DNA from 2 places in the Microbacterium sp. As-52 genome. Region 1 is predicted to be linked to the other one. Evidence: riboswitches for the same ligand, from Rfam matches in the RefSeq annotation. Region 1 holds a riboswitch; the other holds the start of a gene.
What was found. Region 1 has a riboswitch for thiamine pyrophosphate ahead of ACLFA2_RS11105 (ECF transporter S component). Riboswitches for the same ligand answer to the same signal wherever they lie in the genome.

Region 1 (7,780 bases):
GCCGGGGCAGACCGTCGCCATCGTCGGTCCGACCGGTGCGGGAAAGACGACCTTGGTCAACCTGATCATGCGCTTCTACGAGCTCAGCGGCGGGCGCATCATGCTCGACGGCCAGGACATCGCCGAGGTGACCCGCGACGAACTGCGGTCGCGCACCGGCATGGTGCTCCAGGACCCGTGGCTGTTCGCCGGCAGTATCCGCGAGAACATCCGCTACGGTCGCTCCACCGCGACCGATGACGAGGTTCTCGCCGCCGCCAAGGCGACCTATGTCGATCGCTTCGTGCACGCCCTCCCCGAGGGCTACGACACGGTGCTCGACGAGGATGCCGCGAACGTGTCGGCGGGCGAGCGTCAGCTCATCACCATCGCGCGGGCATTCGTCGCGCAGCCGTCGATCCTCATCCTCGATGAGGCCACGTCGGCCGTCGACACCCGCACCGAACTGCTGCTGCAGCACGCGATGGCCGCGCTTCGTGAAGGACGCACGTCGTTCGTGATCGCGCACCGACTGTCGACCATCCGCGACGCCGACCTCATCCTGGTGATGGAGCACGGTGACATCGTGGAGAAGGGCACGCACGACGAGCTCATCGCCGCGCAGGGCGCCTACTGGCGTCTGTACCAGTCGCAGTTCGAGCAGGCAGCGACCGACATCGACGCCGAAGACGCCCTCACCGGCACGACGCCCGTCGTCGTCTCGGGCGATGCGAGCGAAGCCGAAGGTACAGGAGAGGAGGCTGCGGCCGCCGTTGCCGGAGCCTCGATCGGTGCTCAGCTGCCCGCTGCCGAGACGGCGGCAGCCCAGGCCCTGCTGGAAGACGGGGCCGACGGTTCGAGCCACCGTTCCTGAGCGTTCCCGCCCTCCGGCATCCCCACGACGACGCCCCACTCCGCTCACGCGGGGTGGGGCGTCGTCGTACGCGGATCGCGTCGTCGCGGGCGCCGGCACGGCGCGCGTGACGAGGTGTCAGGAGCGGTCGGCCCTGATTCCGAGCAGCTCGAGCGGGTGGGTCAGACGCCACCACGGGCTCGGCCCCTCCACATCCTCGGCCAGCACCAGAGGCGTGGTGACGGTGTTGAGCGGACCGGTCGTCGTCAGCGTGCCCACGGCGTCGTCCTGTTCACGGTCTTCGCCGAGATCGAAGGCCGTCGCCGCGGTGGCGGTCGCCCCGTTCCACAGCACCACATCGGCATCGGTCTCGGTGATGACGTCGACCTTCTCCCCCCAGGGGGTCGTGACCTGACCGACCACGGTGTCCTTCGCGACGGCGGGCGGCTGCGCCTCCAGCGCCGCTTCCGCCTCCGCGAACAGGGAGCGGGTGAGAGCGAGTCGCTCATCGTTGCCGGCCTGGTTCAGCGCCGCGGCGAAGAGGTGCACGGTCGTGTCGCCGATGACGACGTCCTTCGCGGTGAGCAGGTTCCAGCCGACGAGTGTGCCGGTCTTGACGCCGACGACACCGGGATCGTCGAGCATCCCGTTCGTGTTGACGACGGTGCCGGCGCCCGGGAGGTCCACCGACTTGGTGCCGACGATCTCGGCGAACACCGGGTTCTGCATGGCACGCTCGCCGAGGGCGACCAGCGCCTCGGGGGTGGCCACATTGCGCTCGTCGAAGCCGGACGGCGTCACCACGGTGATGCCGGTGAGGCCTCGTTCGCGCAGCCACACCTCGGCGGCCCGGGCGAATTCGCGATCGGACCCCCAGATCTCGCTCGCGAGCCGGTCGATGTAGTTGTTCGCCGATCCCATCAGCGTGCCCTGCAGGAGTTGATATTCGGTCAGCACCCCGCCGATCGGCACATCGAGTGCGGACTGGTCGCTGCGCCGGTAGTCCCAGTACTTCACGCTGTCGGCCCGGGTGAACGAGAACTCGGGCCCCTGTTCGCCCACCGCCAGCGGCATACGGTCGAGCACCATCAGGCTGCTCACGACCTTGGTGATGCTCGCGATGCTCACCGCATCGGGGATCGAGGCCGCAGTGGTCATGCCGGAGATGCCGACGGCGCCCGCGCCCTCGGTGGGCCAGGTGACGGTGGCTGCGGCAGCGGGCGTCGTCGCGAACTCGACGGACTGCACTGTCGGAGGTACCTCGTGCAGCGGCCAGAGCAGCGTGGTGCCGGCATACGCGGCGACGAGGCCCACGAGCGTGGCCAGCGGAACGAGGATGCCGGGACGGGCGATGGCCGGGCGCAGGCGTGCCCCGCGGAGCAGGCCGTTCGTCCGCTCGGCTTCCGACGTCTCGTCGAGAGTCGCGGTGGCGGTGTGGTCGGCCACCGTCGCGGGGTCCACCCAGGTCAGAGCGGTGGCGGTGGTGGTCTCGTCCGCCCACTGGGGGGTGGTCGCGTCGAGCGCGGCGAGGGGATCGTCGGCGTCTCCCGCGGCAGTCTCACGCGGAACGAATGGCGGTTTCGTCAGAGCGGGCGTGGCCGGTTCCGGGGCGACCACCGATTCCGGTGCGAGCGCGCGCGTCGACGTCTGCTCGGCCGTGAGCACCGAACCGCCCGACGCGGCATCGACGGAGCCGGAGGGGGCGGTGGTCGCGGGGCCGTCGTCACGGACGACGCCCGTCGCCTCGTCGGCGGGATCTGTTGCGGTCACTCGTTCACGGTACCCAATCCCGGGCGGGTTCCGCGGCGCACAGCCTTGTCGCCACGCGGGTGTCGCCAGCGGGTAGGATCTTCAGCACAACCACGGGAGTCCGGCGAGCCGGGCTGAGAGGGAGCGAATCGCGCTTCGACCGTCGAACCTGATCTGGGTCATGCCAGCGCAGGGAGGAGTTCAGATGAGTACGCCTACGTCCACATCCGCACAGCAGGCATCCGCCGATGCGAACGGGCTGCACCGCCCATCGATCTGGCGCTGGCGCGTCGTCGACATCGTCGTCGCCGCTGTCCTCGGCGTCGCGATCGGTCTCGTGTTCTGGGGATGGAACACCATCGGATACGCGTGGTTCGGCGCGGCCGACGCCCTGACACCGGGCCTCGGTGGCATCGCCGTCGGCATCTGGCTGCTCGGCGGTGTCGTCGGCGGTCTCGTGATCCGCAAGCCGGGGGCCGCGCTCGTGGTCGAACTGGTCGCCGCGATCGTGTCGATGCTGATCGGCAACGTGTGGGGTGTCTCGACCGTGTTGTCGGGCATCGTGCAGGGCCTCGGTGCAGAGATCATCTTCGCCCTGTTCTTCTACCGTCGTTTCGGGATCGCAGTCGCTGCGCTCGCCGGCGTCGGAGCCGCCGTGGCCGCCTGGGTGTTCGAGCTGTTCTACGGCAGCTCGCCGAACATCCTGAAGTCGGTCGAGTTCAACACGATCTATCTGATCAGCGTGGTCGTCTCCGGGGCGATCCTGGCCGGCGTGGTCGGTTGGCTGCTCGTACGCGCCCTCGCCGTCACCGGCGCCCTCAACCGCTTCGCCGTCGGGCGAGAGCACGTGCGCGAGGTCTGAGCGTGACCTTCGCCTCCCCGGCCCGCGTGCAGGCTGCGGGCTGGGGCTGGCGGTACGCCGGTCGAAAGCGTCCCGCCGTCGCGGACGTCTCCTTCACGATCGAACCGGGCGAGCGGGTGCTCCTGCTCGGCGCCTCGGGTGCAGGGAAGTCGACGCTGCTCGCCGGCCTCGCCGGGGTCCTCGGCGATGACGACGAGGGGGAACGGACGGGGTCGTTGCGCATCGACGGTGCGGCCCCCGAGTCACGGCACGGTCAGGTCGGACTCGTCCTGCAGGACCCGGACGCCGGCATCGTGCTGTCGAAGGTCGGCGACGACGTCGCGTTCGGCTGCGAGAACCTGGGCGTCGCGGCGTCCGAGATCCCGGGTCGCGTCGCCGAGGCGCTCGACGCCGTCGGCCTCGATGTTCCGCTGCGACGCCCCACGAAGGCGCTCTCCGGCGGGCAGAAGCAGCGGCTGGTGCTGGCCGGTGTGCTCGCGATGCGACCGGGGCTGCTGCTGCTCGACGAGCCCACCGCGAACCTCGACCCGGAGGGGGTGCGGGAGGTGCGGGCGAGTGTCGAGCGCGCCGTCGAGACGACCGGCGCGACGCTCGTGGTCGTCGAGCACCGCACCCCGATCTGGGTCGATCTGATGACGCGCGTGATCGTGTTGGCGGCCGACGGAGGACTCCTCGCCGACGGTGCGCCCGCGCAGGTGTTCGCGGCCCACGGCGACGTGCTCGCCGATGCGGGGGTGTGGGTGCCCGACCGCGGCATCGACCTTCCGATGCTCGAACAGGTTCCTGCCTCCGATGCCCTCACGGCCTCCGCGCTCTCGATCGCGAGAGAGGCGGGCGTCGTCGTGCAGTCGGGGCTCGACCTGCGCGTGCCGCGTGCGAACGCGACCGTGATCACCGGGCCGAACGGCGCGGGCAAGTCGACGCTCGCACTCACCCTCGCCGGCCTCATCCCGGAGCAGGCCGGCGAAGTGCGTTCGGCGCCCGAGCTGGCGGGGCGCAAGGGCCCCCGCCCGATCCGCTGGTCCTCGCGTGAGCTGCTCACCCGCATCGGCATGGTCTTCCAGGAGCCGGAGCATCAGTTCCTCACGCAGACGCTGCGCGACGAGCTCGCCGTCGGCCCGCGAGCCCTCGGGTGGGACCGCGCGAAGACGGACGGCGTCGTCGAGGAACTGCTCGAGCGCCTCGGACTCGCATCTCTCGCGCTCGCCAACCCGTTCACGCTCTCCGGCGGGCAGAAGCGTCGACTGTCCGTCGCGACCGTGCTGGCGGGAGCACCCGAGGTGATCGTGCTCGACGAGCCGACCTTCGGGCAGGACCGGCGTGGATGGATCTCGCTCGTCGCGCTCCTGCAGGAGGAGATCGCGCGCGGTCGGTCGATCGTCGCGGTCACGCACGACGACGCCGTGATCCGACACCTGGGCGGGCATCGCATCGAACTGGGACGCGAAGGGGAGGCGACATCGTGACGGCGGTCGAGACCGTACGGACGGTATGGCTCGACGGTGTGAACCCGGTGACGAAGCTGGTGCTCGCCGTGCTGCTGTCGGTGCCGCTGTTCGCGTCGATCGACGTCACGAGCGCGCTGGCCGCGATCGTCCTGCAGCTGCTCTGCCTGCCCTTGACCGGACTGCGGCTGTCGACGGTGCTGAAGCGCCTGCTGCCGATCGCGATCTTCGCACCGATCGCCGGCGTGAGCATGCTGCTCTACGCCGAACCCGCAGGGCGGATCTACTGGACCTTCGGATTCGCCACGATCAGCGAGGATTCCATCACGCTCGCGATCGCGGTGAGCCTGCGCGTGATCGCGCTCGGACTGCCGACGATCCTGCTCTTCGGCGGCACCGACCCCACAGAGCTCGCCGATGCGCTGGCCCAGGTCGCGAAGCTCCCCAGTCGCTTCGTGCTCGGCATCCTCGCCGGCACCCGGATGCTGGGCCTGTTCCTCGACGACTGGCGCACCATGAGCCTGGCCCGTCGTGCACGGGGCGTGGGGGATCGGGGTGTGCTGCGACGATTCTTCTCGATGGCCTTCGTGCTGCTCGTGTTCGCGGTGCGGCGCGGGTCCACGCTGGCACTCGCGATGGAGGCGCGCGGCTTCGGCTCCGGCATCCCCCGCACCTGGTCGCGACCGTCCCGGTTGCACCCGCGCGATGCGGTGGCGCTGATCGGCGGCATCGCGATCATGGCCCTCGCCCTTGCCGCCGCCGTCCTCGTCGGGACCTTCCGATTCGTGTGGAGCTAGGGTCGGCTAGCTCCAACTCGGCTGGAAGTAGTGCTCCCGGTGCAGAGCACAGCGCTCGTTGAACGGGGCGGTGCAGCGAGGGCAGCCCGTCACCGCGAAGTACTCGGTGATCGTGAGCTCGTGTCCGCATGCGCCGCAGAGGATCGCCGCGGTGTCGTGCTGCTCGGGCGCCCACTGCTGCGCCGGATGCCCCGCGGACTCCTCGTGACAGCGATGGCACGGGTAGTGATCGCCGCAGCAGGCGAAGCGGATCGCAATGATGTCTGTCGGGCCCCGGTAGTGCACGCACCGGGTCATGTCGTCGACGACCGGGCCGAACACCGGCGGTCGACCGGCGGGCGGGGGCGCCACGCTCATGTCTCGTTCCAGAGCCGCCGGTAGTACTCGAGGCGCTCGCGGTCGGGCTCGACCCCGTAGGCCTCGATGAGCGTGTCCTCCCAGCCGGATCCGAAGTTCCACATCGTGCTCATCGATGCCACGGCGATGTCGGCCCAGCGGTCGGCGACTCCGAGAGCTGCGAGATCGACGAACGCGGCGGGACGGCCGGCGGCATCGAGAAGCGTGTTCGGCATGCAGGCATCGCCGTGGCACACCACCAGTCGGTCGATCGGCGGCGTCTGGAGCAGCTCGTCGGGCACGATCGTTCCGCGGTCGGCGGCGTTGGCGATCCGCCACTGCGTGCTCCACTCCCAGGGGCATTCGGCCACGGGCAGGGCGTCGTGCAGCGCCCGCAGGCCCGCGCCGACCGACCGTACCGCGGTCTCGGGCTGGTCGGCCCAGCGCGGGTCGACGGCACTGCTCGCGTCGAGCGCGACGGTGACGAGCCACTCGTGTGTCTCGTCCTGCCCCTGTTCGAGCACCTCGGGCACCGCGATCCAGGTGCGCGCCCACCTCATGCGCTCGGCTTCGTCGCGCATGTTCGCCTCGTCGTCGAGCGGCCCCCATTTGATGTAGCGGCCGTCGTCGGTGCGGAAGGTCAGCCCGCCGATCCCGTTGAGCCAGACCGGCACGAGCGCCGCACCGCGGGCGAGCTCGCGCACCCGCGTCGGCACGTCGAGGGAGGCGGAGGGGATGCTCATCCGTCCATCCTGCCCGACGGCGACGGGTGACGGCGGCGGTGGCGGGTGACGGCGACCGGTGCGGTTCATCGGCTCTCGTCGCGCAGGCCTTCGAGGTAGGCGTTGTAGGCGTCGAGCTCGGTCGTGCCGTGCGCATCGGCGTAGCGGTCATCGGCGGCGGCGCGGGCCGTGTCATCACGGAACCACCGATGCATCACGTACACGAGCATCAGCAGCGTCGGCGCCTCGCCGTAGGACCAGGCCAGACCGCCCGCCAGACGCTGGTCCTCGAGCGGATCCATCCCGAGGGCGAGGGTCGGGGCGACGAAGTGGTCGACGAGCATCGTCGTCGCCATCATCAGGAAGACCCCGAAGAACGCGTGCAGGGCGGCCTCGGCGAAGACGTCGAGTGCCCGCCCGCCGTGCCCGAGACGCACGGGGAGGGGATCGGAGCTCAGCACCGGGATCGCGAACAGGATGCCCACGATGAGGAACCCGACCTCCAGGGCGATGTGACCGCCGGAAGCAGCGAGGACGCGATCGGCGAGACCGGCCAGATACAGACCGTAGAACGCGATCAGGTACACCGGCAGGGCGATCCACGGGCTCAGGATCCATCGGGCGACGCGGCTGCGGAGTCCGCCGTGCGCGGCACGCAGCGCGGCGGCACCCAGCCCGTGGTGGGGCGTGGCACGCAGGAGCAGGGTGCCCGGTGATCCGAGCACCAGCAGGGGCGGGATCGCGATCATCAGCGTGAGCTGCTGGAACATGAACACCGACATCAGCGCGTAGCCGTATGCCTCGACCCCGAGACCGGTGACGGCCGCGAGCGCGAGGCAGCCCAGGAGGAACACGACCGTGCGCCAGACGGGCCACCGGCGGTGCTGCCGCCAGAGGCGGATCGCGCCGACGAGGTACGCCATGGCCAGCACGGCGGCGACCAGGGGCAGGAGGGGGAACGGGCCCGGTGCGGGCAGCACGAGGTCGGCGAAGGTCGGCGGCGCGTCCGGCATCCAGTTGTTCATCCGTTCGCGCCC
Region 2 (7,780 bases), 1.8 Mb from region 1:
AGCAGGGTCGTCGACGCGTAGCCGATGCCCTGGCTGCTGCCGGTCTCGTCGAGACGCCGTCGTTCCCGTTCACCACCGAGGCGCAGAACGACCTCCACGGCTCCGCATCGGGTGAACACCTCCCGAGCATCCGCCTGGCGAATCCACTCGACGGGCAGGCGCCGTATCTGCGTCGTTCGCTCATTCCCGGTCTGCTGCAGACCGCGCACCGCAACATCTCGCGCGGACTCACCGACCTGGCGATCTTCGAGACCGGCGTGGTCTTCCTGCCCGAGCCGGGCGTGGAGTACGGCACGGACGAGGTGCCGCCGCTGGGCGAGCGCCCGTCCGATGAGACGCTCGCCGCCCTGAACGCGTCGATCCCGCCGCAGCACCGGTTCATCTCCGCGCTGCTCACCGGCCTTGTCTCCCCGCGTCAGCCCGGTCGTCCCGCCGAAGCCGCAGGTCTCGTCGAGGCACTGGACGCGGTCCGCGTCATCGCGGCGGCGGCCGGCGTCGACATCGACGTGGTCCAGGCCGAGCGTGCGGCCCTGCACCCCGGACGCACCGGATCGCTCCGGGTCGCCGGGGAAGAGGTCGGCTACGTCGGTGAGCTGCATCCCGCTGTGGCGGAGGGCGCCGACCTTCCGGGGCGCGCGACCGTGTTCGAGGTCGACCTCGACCGCATCCTGTCGCTCGCCGGTGGTCGGGTCGTCGCGGCCTCGCTATCGACGTTCCCCGCTGCCACGCAGGACGTCTCGCTCACGCTGCCGGCAGACGTTCCGGCCGCGGATGTGCAGGCGGCTCTCGCCGAGGGTGCCGGTACGCTGCTGGAATCGGTGCGTCTCGTCGACGACTATCGCGGGGAGGGCGTGCCGGACGGCTCGAAGAGCCTGACGTTCGCCCTGCGCTTCCGTGCCGACGATCGCACGCTCACGGCGGCCGAGGCCACCGAGGCCAAGCTCGCCGGTGTCGAGGTCGCCGCACAGCGCTTCGGAGCCGCACTGCGCGACTGAGCACGGGAGCGCGACGCACCGCGCCGTGGGACGTACCGTGTCGTCGGTCAGACGATTCCGGTCGGCGCCGGAGTACCGTGGCGGGATGAGAATCCTCCCCCAGGGCACTCCGGCCGCCGTCCCGGATGACGCGCGGCCGCTCGGAGAAGGACCGTTCCTCGAGTCGGGCATGCAGATCGACTGGCACTATCGGAAGCCGGGATGGCAGCCGGGGGAGCCCTCCAGGATCGCTCCGATGCGGGTGGTGCGCGACGACGAACGGGGGCTCGTCGCATGGCTCGCGCCCGGAACGCTGCAGGAGGCTCCGGGAGCTCTCGGCGGACAGCGAGTGCGTGAAGTACCGCTCTCGCGTCGCTGGCTCGAGCCGCGGACGCGCATCGTCGAGCCCTGGCGCGGGAACGGCGTGCTGTGCATCGCCCCCGCCGGGCTGCCATGGTCGGTCTGGTTGTTCTGGAGCGACACCACAGGCCCGGACTGGTCCTTCGCCGGCTGGTACGTGAACCTCGAGAACGCCCATCTGCGCACCGATCACGACACCTACTCGTCCGACCACATCCTCGACGTCGAGATCGATCCGGAGGGCGGCATCCACCTCAAAGACGAGGACGAGCTCGTCGCCGCGATCCAGCAGGGGCGTCTCAGCCCCGAGCAGGCGGCGCAGATCGAGCGGCACGCAGACGCGGCCATCGCCTCGTTCGAGTCCGGTGACTGGCCGTTCGACGCCGCGTGGACACGTTGGCAGCCCGATCCCGCGTGGAGCGTCCCGGTGCTCGCGGGCCTGGATCGTCTGAGCACGCCCCCCGATCTGCTCTGAAGCGATCTGCTGTGGGCGGAAGAGGTTCCGCAGAGATCCGCCACCTGATGACATGGAATCATGACGGATGTTCTGATCCTCGGCGGTACGGGCTGGCTCTCCGGGCGCATCGCCCGGAGGTGGGTCGACGAAGGCGCCGCGGTCACGTGTCTCGGCCGCGGTTCCCGTCCGGCCCCCGAGGGTACCGTGCTCGTGCGCGGCGATCGTGAGGATGCCGACGTCTATGCCGATCTCTCGCGGCGGGACTGGGATCACGTCGTGGACGTCTCGTCCCAGGCGGTGCAGGTCGAGACCGCGGTCGATGCGCTCGGCGATCGGGCGGGGCGCTGGACCTACGTATCGTCCGTGTCGGTGTACTCCGATGACGAGACGGTCGGAGCAGATGAGTCGACGCCGCGACATCCGGCTGCGAGCCCGGGTGATGAGTACGACTACGGTGCGCAGAAGGCAGCAGCCGAAGATGCTGTCCTGCGCCTGGGGGAGCGCGGCTTCATCGTGCGCCCTGGGCTCATCGTGGGCGACGGCGACCCCAGCGACCGGTTCGGGTACTGGGCGGCGGCGTTCGCGCGAGCAGGCTCGGAAGCCGTGCTGCTGCCGCCGCTCGAGGGAAGGAGCACGCAGGTCATCGATGTCGACGATCTCGCGGCGTACATCGTCACGGCCACACGCAGCGGCGCGGTCAACGGCGTGGGCGATGAGCACCCCCTCGCCGATGTGCTGGGTGCGGTGCGCCTCGCGGTCGGTCACACCGGCTCCGTGTTCGTCGCGGACGAGGGATGGCTCCGTGCGCACGACGTCGAGTACTGGGCGGGACCGCGCTCCCTGCCGCTGTGGCTTCCGACTGACATGAGCGGTTTCATGACCCGCTCGAATCGCGCGTTCCACGCGAGCGGGGGACGACTCCGTCCGATCACGGACACGATCGAGCGCGTCATCGTCGACGAGCGGAGACGCGGCGTCGACCGGGAACGCCGAGCCGGACTCACGCGGGCGGAGGAGAGGGCGCTGCTGAGCGATCGCTAGACTGCGAGCAGTGACACGGGGTGCCGCGATCCGCGGCTGAGAACAGACCCGTCGAACCTGATCTAGTTCGTACTAGCGAAGGGATGTCGCGATGAGCGATCTTCTGCGTCCTGAATCCACCCACGACCTCGCCGGTTCCGCCGCGACCCTCCTGGAGGTGCTGCGCGAGGCTCCGCCGTTGACGCACTGCATCACCAATGCGGTCGTGACGGGATTCACCGCCAACGTGCTGCTGGCACTGGGGGCCGCACCCGCGATGGTCGACATCGTCGACGAGGCGGGGATGTTCGCCGGGGTCGCCTCCGGGGTGCTGATCAACCTGGGGACTCCCACGCCCGAGCAGCGGGCGGCGAGTCTGGAGGCGGTCGCCGGAGCCGCGGCGAACGGTACGCCTTGGGTTCTCGACCCGGTAGCTATCGGTGCGCTTCCGGTGCGCACCGCCCTCGCCCACCGGCTCGCGCAGCACCGACCGACCGCTATCCGCGGCAACGCCTCCGAGATCCTCGCCCTCGCCGGGCTCAGCACGGGCGGACGTGGGGTGGATGCCACCGACAGCACGGACTCCGCAGCCGATGCCGCCGCAACCCTCGCGCGGACCACGGGCGCGGTGGTCGCGGTATCGGGGCCTATCGATCTCATCACTGACGGGGAGCGGATGCTGCGCCTCGCCAACGGCCACGAGCTGCTGACCCGCGTGACCGGAGGAGGATGCGCGCTCGGCGCGGTGATGGCGGCCTTCCTCGGTGCGGCCGAGGCGACGGATCACGATGCGCTGACCGCTGTGGCTTCCGCGAGCCTCGTCTACACGATCGCCGCCGAGCGGGCAGCGGCGACATCCACGGGGCCGGGCAGCTTCGCCGTCGCCCTGCTGGATGCGCTCGCCGCGGTGGGCCCCGACGACATCAGAGCCGATGCACGCGTCGAAGGCGGTGTCCGGTGAACGCCGATCTCTCGCTCTACCTCGTCACGGACGCGGCGCTCTGCGGGGACAGGGGCGTCGTCGAGACGGTGCGCCGAGCGGTCGACGGTGGGGTGCGGATCGTCCAATTGCGCGATAAGGACGCGACCGACGCCGAGACGGTCGATCAGCTGATCGCGTTGTCGCGGGTGATCGACGGGCGGGCGCTGCTCGTCGTGAACGACCGGCTGGACGCCGTGGTCGCTGCCCGGGAACGGGGCGCTCGGGTCGACGGCGTGCATCTGGGACAGGGCGATGCCTCCGTGCTGCGTGCGCGTGAGGCGCTCGGACCCGACGCGCTGGTCGGCCTCACCGCGAACACCCGTGCGCATCTCGACGCGGTCGATGCTCTGCCCGCCGGCACCGTCGACTATCTGGGTGTCGGTGTGATCCGTCCGACCGCCACCAAACCCGATCACCCCGCTCCTCTCGGCGTCGACGGCTTCCGTGATCTCGTGGCTGCCAGCTCTCTGCCGTGCGTGGCGATCGGCGGCGTCGGCATCGATGACACGGAACCCCTCCGCGACGCCGGTGCGGCCGGCCTCGCCGTCGTCTCGGTGCTGTGCGCCGCCGACGATCCCGAGGCCACGGCAGCGGAGTTCCGCCGGCGCTGGCTCGCCGGCGCCGTGCCGAGGGTGCTCAGCATCGCCGGCAGCGATCCGTCCGGGGGCGCGGGCATCCAGGCCGACCTCAAGTCCATCGCCGCGAACGGCGGATACGGGATGGCGGTCCTCACTGCGCTGACGGCGCAGAACACGCAGGGAGTGCGTGCCGTGCACGTGCCCCCCGCGCACTTCCTCCGCGCGCAGCTGGATGCGGTGTCGGACGACATCGTGATCGACGCCGTGAAGATCGGGATGCTCGCCGACGCCGACGTCATCCGCGTGGTGGGTGCGTGGCTCGACCGCGTTCGTCCGCCGGTCGTCGTGCTCGACCCCGTGATGGTGGCGACCTCCGGCGATCGGCTGCTGGATCCGGATGCCGAGCGAGCGCTGCACGATCTCCTCGCGCGGGCGACTCTGGTGACACCGAACCTCGCCGAGCTCGCAGTGCTGTCCGGCCGCGACGTCCTCGACTGGGAGGACGCGCTCTCCGCGGCGGAGCAGCTGTCGGCCGCGGTCGGGGCGGCTGTCCTGGTCAAGGGGGGACACCTCGACGGCGATTCGGCTCCGGATGCGCTGGTCGATACGCATCGCGGGACGCGCCAGGAGTTCGCCGGCACCCGGATCCCGACCAGGAACACGCACGGCACCGGCTGTTCGCTGTCGTCCGCGCTCGCGACGCTCCTCGCGCGCGGGGAGCGGCCGGCCGATGCGGTCAGCGCCGCGCGCGCCTGGCTCCGCGAATCCCTGCGCGCGGGGGACGCGCTGAGCGTGGGGCGGGGTCACGGGCCGATCGACCATTTCGCCGGACTCCGGGAGCGTGCGGCGGCGCAGACCCGACCGGCGGCTGACGACATCGCCGCGGACTGGTGGCAGGACATCGCGGAGATCCGCGCGGGGATCGACGAACTCCCGTTCATCCGAGCGCTCGCCGACGGGACGCTGGAGCGCGGCCCCTTCCTGATCTATCTCGCGCAGGACGCGCTGTATCTGCGCGAGTACGCCCGTGTCCTCGCCGAAGCCGCCCGGCTCGCGCCGACGTCGGAGGAACAGGCCTTCTGGGCCGATTCCGCGCAAGGCTCGATCGTGGGTGAACTCGAGCTGCACGCGTCGTACCTGACCCCGGCTCAGGGAGTGAGCGCGGCGACGTTCGCCGCCGAGCCGGGGCCGGCGACCACCGCGTACCTCGACCACCTGCGCTCCGTCGCGTTCGGCGGCGACTACGGCGAGATCGTCGCGGCCGTCCTTCCCTGCTTCTGGCTCTACACCGACCTCGGCCGACGCCTGCATGCCGGAGAGTTCGGGGAGTACGCGCGGGATCCGCAGCATCCCTACGCGTCCTGGCTCACGACGTACGCGGATCCGGCATTCGAGGCGGCGACGGAGAAGGCGATCGCCTACGCTTCCGGGGCTGCGGCGCAGGCCGATGCCCCGACCCGTGCGCGCATGCGCCGGGTGTTCGCGGTATCGAGCGCACACGAGCTCGCCTTCTTCGCCGCGCCGATGGGGCTGCAGCCGCTCAGATGACGGGGTGGATTTGCGGTGGCCGCCGGGGCCGCGCTACTGTCGCGACATGCCTTCGGCCGCCACCGCTTCTCCGACGCTCGCTCCGAGCGTCATCGCTGTGCGCCGACGCCGCGGCCGCCGACTGTAGGCGACCCCGCCCTCCTGCCTGCGCACGCGCAGCGGTCGAGAGCCGGTGTCGCCGCCTCCGGCCCCGTCCCCGGTCCTCCCTTCGAGGAAGGACCCGACCGTTAAGGTAGAAGCATGACGTATTCCGTCGCCGTCTCCGGCGCATCCGGCTACGCAGGCGGCGAGATCCTCCGTCTCCTGGCCGATCATCCCGACATGGAGATCCGCACCGTCACGGCGCACTCGAACGCCGGGCAGCCTCTCGTCGACCACCAGCCGCATCTGCGTTCTCTGGCACACCTCACCCTGCAGGACACGACGCCCGAGATCCTCTCCGGCCACGACATCGTGTTCCTCGCACTCCCGCACGGGCAGTCGGGGCAGTACACCGATGCGCTCGGTGCGGCTCCGCTCGTGATCGATGCCGGAGCCGACCATCGGCTCACGTCGGCGTCCGCGTGGGAGGCGTTCTACGGCGGGGCGTTCCACGAGCCCTGGACATACGGCGTCCCCGAGCTCCTGATCGACGGGGTCAAGCAAAGAGAGCACCTCCGCGGCGCGACGCGCATCGCGGCTCCCGGCTGCAACGCCTCGACCGTGAGTCTCAGCCTCGCGCCGGGCGTCGCCGCCGGCGTGATCGACCCCGCGGACATCGTCTCGGTGCTGGCGGTCGGTCCGTCCGGTGCCGGGAAGAGCCTCAAGACGAACCTTCTCGGCAGCGAGATCCTCGGCACCGCGAACCCGTATGCGGTCGGGGGATCCCACCGGCACATACCGGAGATCCGTCAGGCGCTCGCCGCGGCATCGGGTATCGACGCCGACGGCATCCGTATCTCCTTCACTCCGGTGCTGGTGCCCATGTCGCGCGGAATCCTCGCCACATCGACCGCACGGATCGCCGACGGCGTGACCGATGCGCAGATCCGCGACGCCTGGCAGAGCGCCTACGGCGACGAGACCTTCGTGCAGCTGCTGCCGGAGGGACGCTTCCCGCGCACGGCCGACGTGCTCGGCGCCAACACCGCGCTGATCGGGCTCGCGATCGATCGCGCCGCGAACCGGGTGACCGTGGTCACCGCGGTCGACAACCTCGTCAAGGGCACCGCCGGCGCTGCCATCCAATCCATGAACATCGCGCTGGGGCTTCCCGAGGCCCGCGCCCTCTCAGTGAACGGAGTCGCGCCGTGAGCGTCACCGCCCCCGCAGGTTTCGAGGCGGCCGGTGTGGCCGCAGGACTCAAGTCCACCGGCAAGCCCGATGTCGCCGTCGTCGTCAACCGCGGACCGCGCAAGGTCGGCGCCGCCGTCTTCACGAGCAACCGCGCCAAGGCCAACCCGATCATCTGGTCGCAGCAGGCCGTCGCCGACCGGGTGGTCGAGGCCGTCGTGCTCAACTCCGGCGGGGCGAACTGCTTCACCGGCGCTTTCGGATTCCAGACGACGCATCAGACGGCTGAGAAGGCGGCCGAGCTCCTCGGTGTCAGCGCCGGCGACGTGCTGATCTGCTCCACCGGTCTCATCGGCACAGGAGACGAGACGTTCCGTGCGCGTGTGCTCGCCGGCACGGAGCAGGCGATCGCCGAGCTCAGCGCTGATGGCGGAGAGAGCGCGGCGCACGCCATCATGACCACCGACACCGTCGCGAAGACCGCCGTGGTCAGCCGCGACGGCTGGACGATCGGTGGGATGGCGAAGGGAGCAGGAATGCTCGCGCCGGGCCTCGCCACGATGCTGGTCGTGATCACGACCGACGCCGT

Region 2: it holds a riboswitch for thiamine pyrophosphate, as region 1 does, so the genes downstream of both, thiM (hydroxyethylthiazole kinase) here and ACLFA2_RS11105 (ECF transporter S component) in region 1, are expected to answer to the same signal.

Annotation. Positions count from the first base shown of each region.
Region 1 covers NZ_CP188171.1:2,320,482-2,328,261, forward strand. The annotation lists gene ACLFA2_RS11095 (ABC transporter ATP-binding protein) at 1-853, shown strand, start outside; gene ACLFA2_RS11100 (D-alanyl-D-alanine carboxypeptidase family protein) at 971-2,602, opposite strand; TPP riboswitch at 2,685-2,794, shown strand; gene ACLFA2_RS11105 (ECF transporter S component) at 2,787-3,443, shown strand; gene ACLFA2_RS11110 (ABC transporter ATP-binding protein) at 3,440-4,909, shown strand; gene ACLFA2_RS11115 (energy-coupling factor transporter transmembrane component T family protein) at 4,906-5,685, shown strand; gene ACLFA2_RS11120 (CHY zinc finger protein) at 5,692-6,042, opposite strand; gene ACLFA2_RS11125 (phosphotransferase) at 6,039-6,764, opposite strand; gene ACLFA2_RS11130 (cytochrome c oxidase assembly protein) at 6,830-7,768, opposite strand; gene ACLFA2_RS11135 (signal peptidase II) at 7,765-7,780, opposite strand, start outside.
Region 2 covers NZ_CP188171.1:473,665-481,444, reverse strand. The annotation lists gene pheT (phenylalanine--tRNA ligase subunit beta) at 1-995, shown strand, start outside; gene ACLFA2_RS02305 (DUF402 domain-containing protein) at 1,081-1,809, shown strand; gene ACLFA2_RS02300 (NAD-dependent epimerase/dehydratase family protein) at 1,870-2,832, shown strand; TPP riboswitch at 2,839-2,933, shown strand; gene thiM (hydroxyethylthiazole kinase) at 2,924-3,772, shown strand; gene ACLFA2_RS02290 (bifunctional hydroxymethylpyrimidine kinase/phosphomethylpyrimidine kinase) at 3,769-5,919, shown strand; gene argC (N-acetyl-gamma-glutamyl-phosphate reductase) at 6,160-7,212, shown strand; gene argJ (bifunctional glutamate N-acetyltransferase/amino-acid acetyltransferase ArgJ) at 7,209-7,780, shown strand, end outside.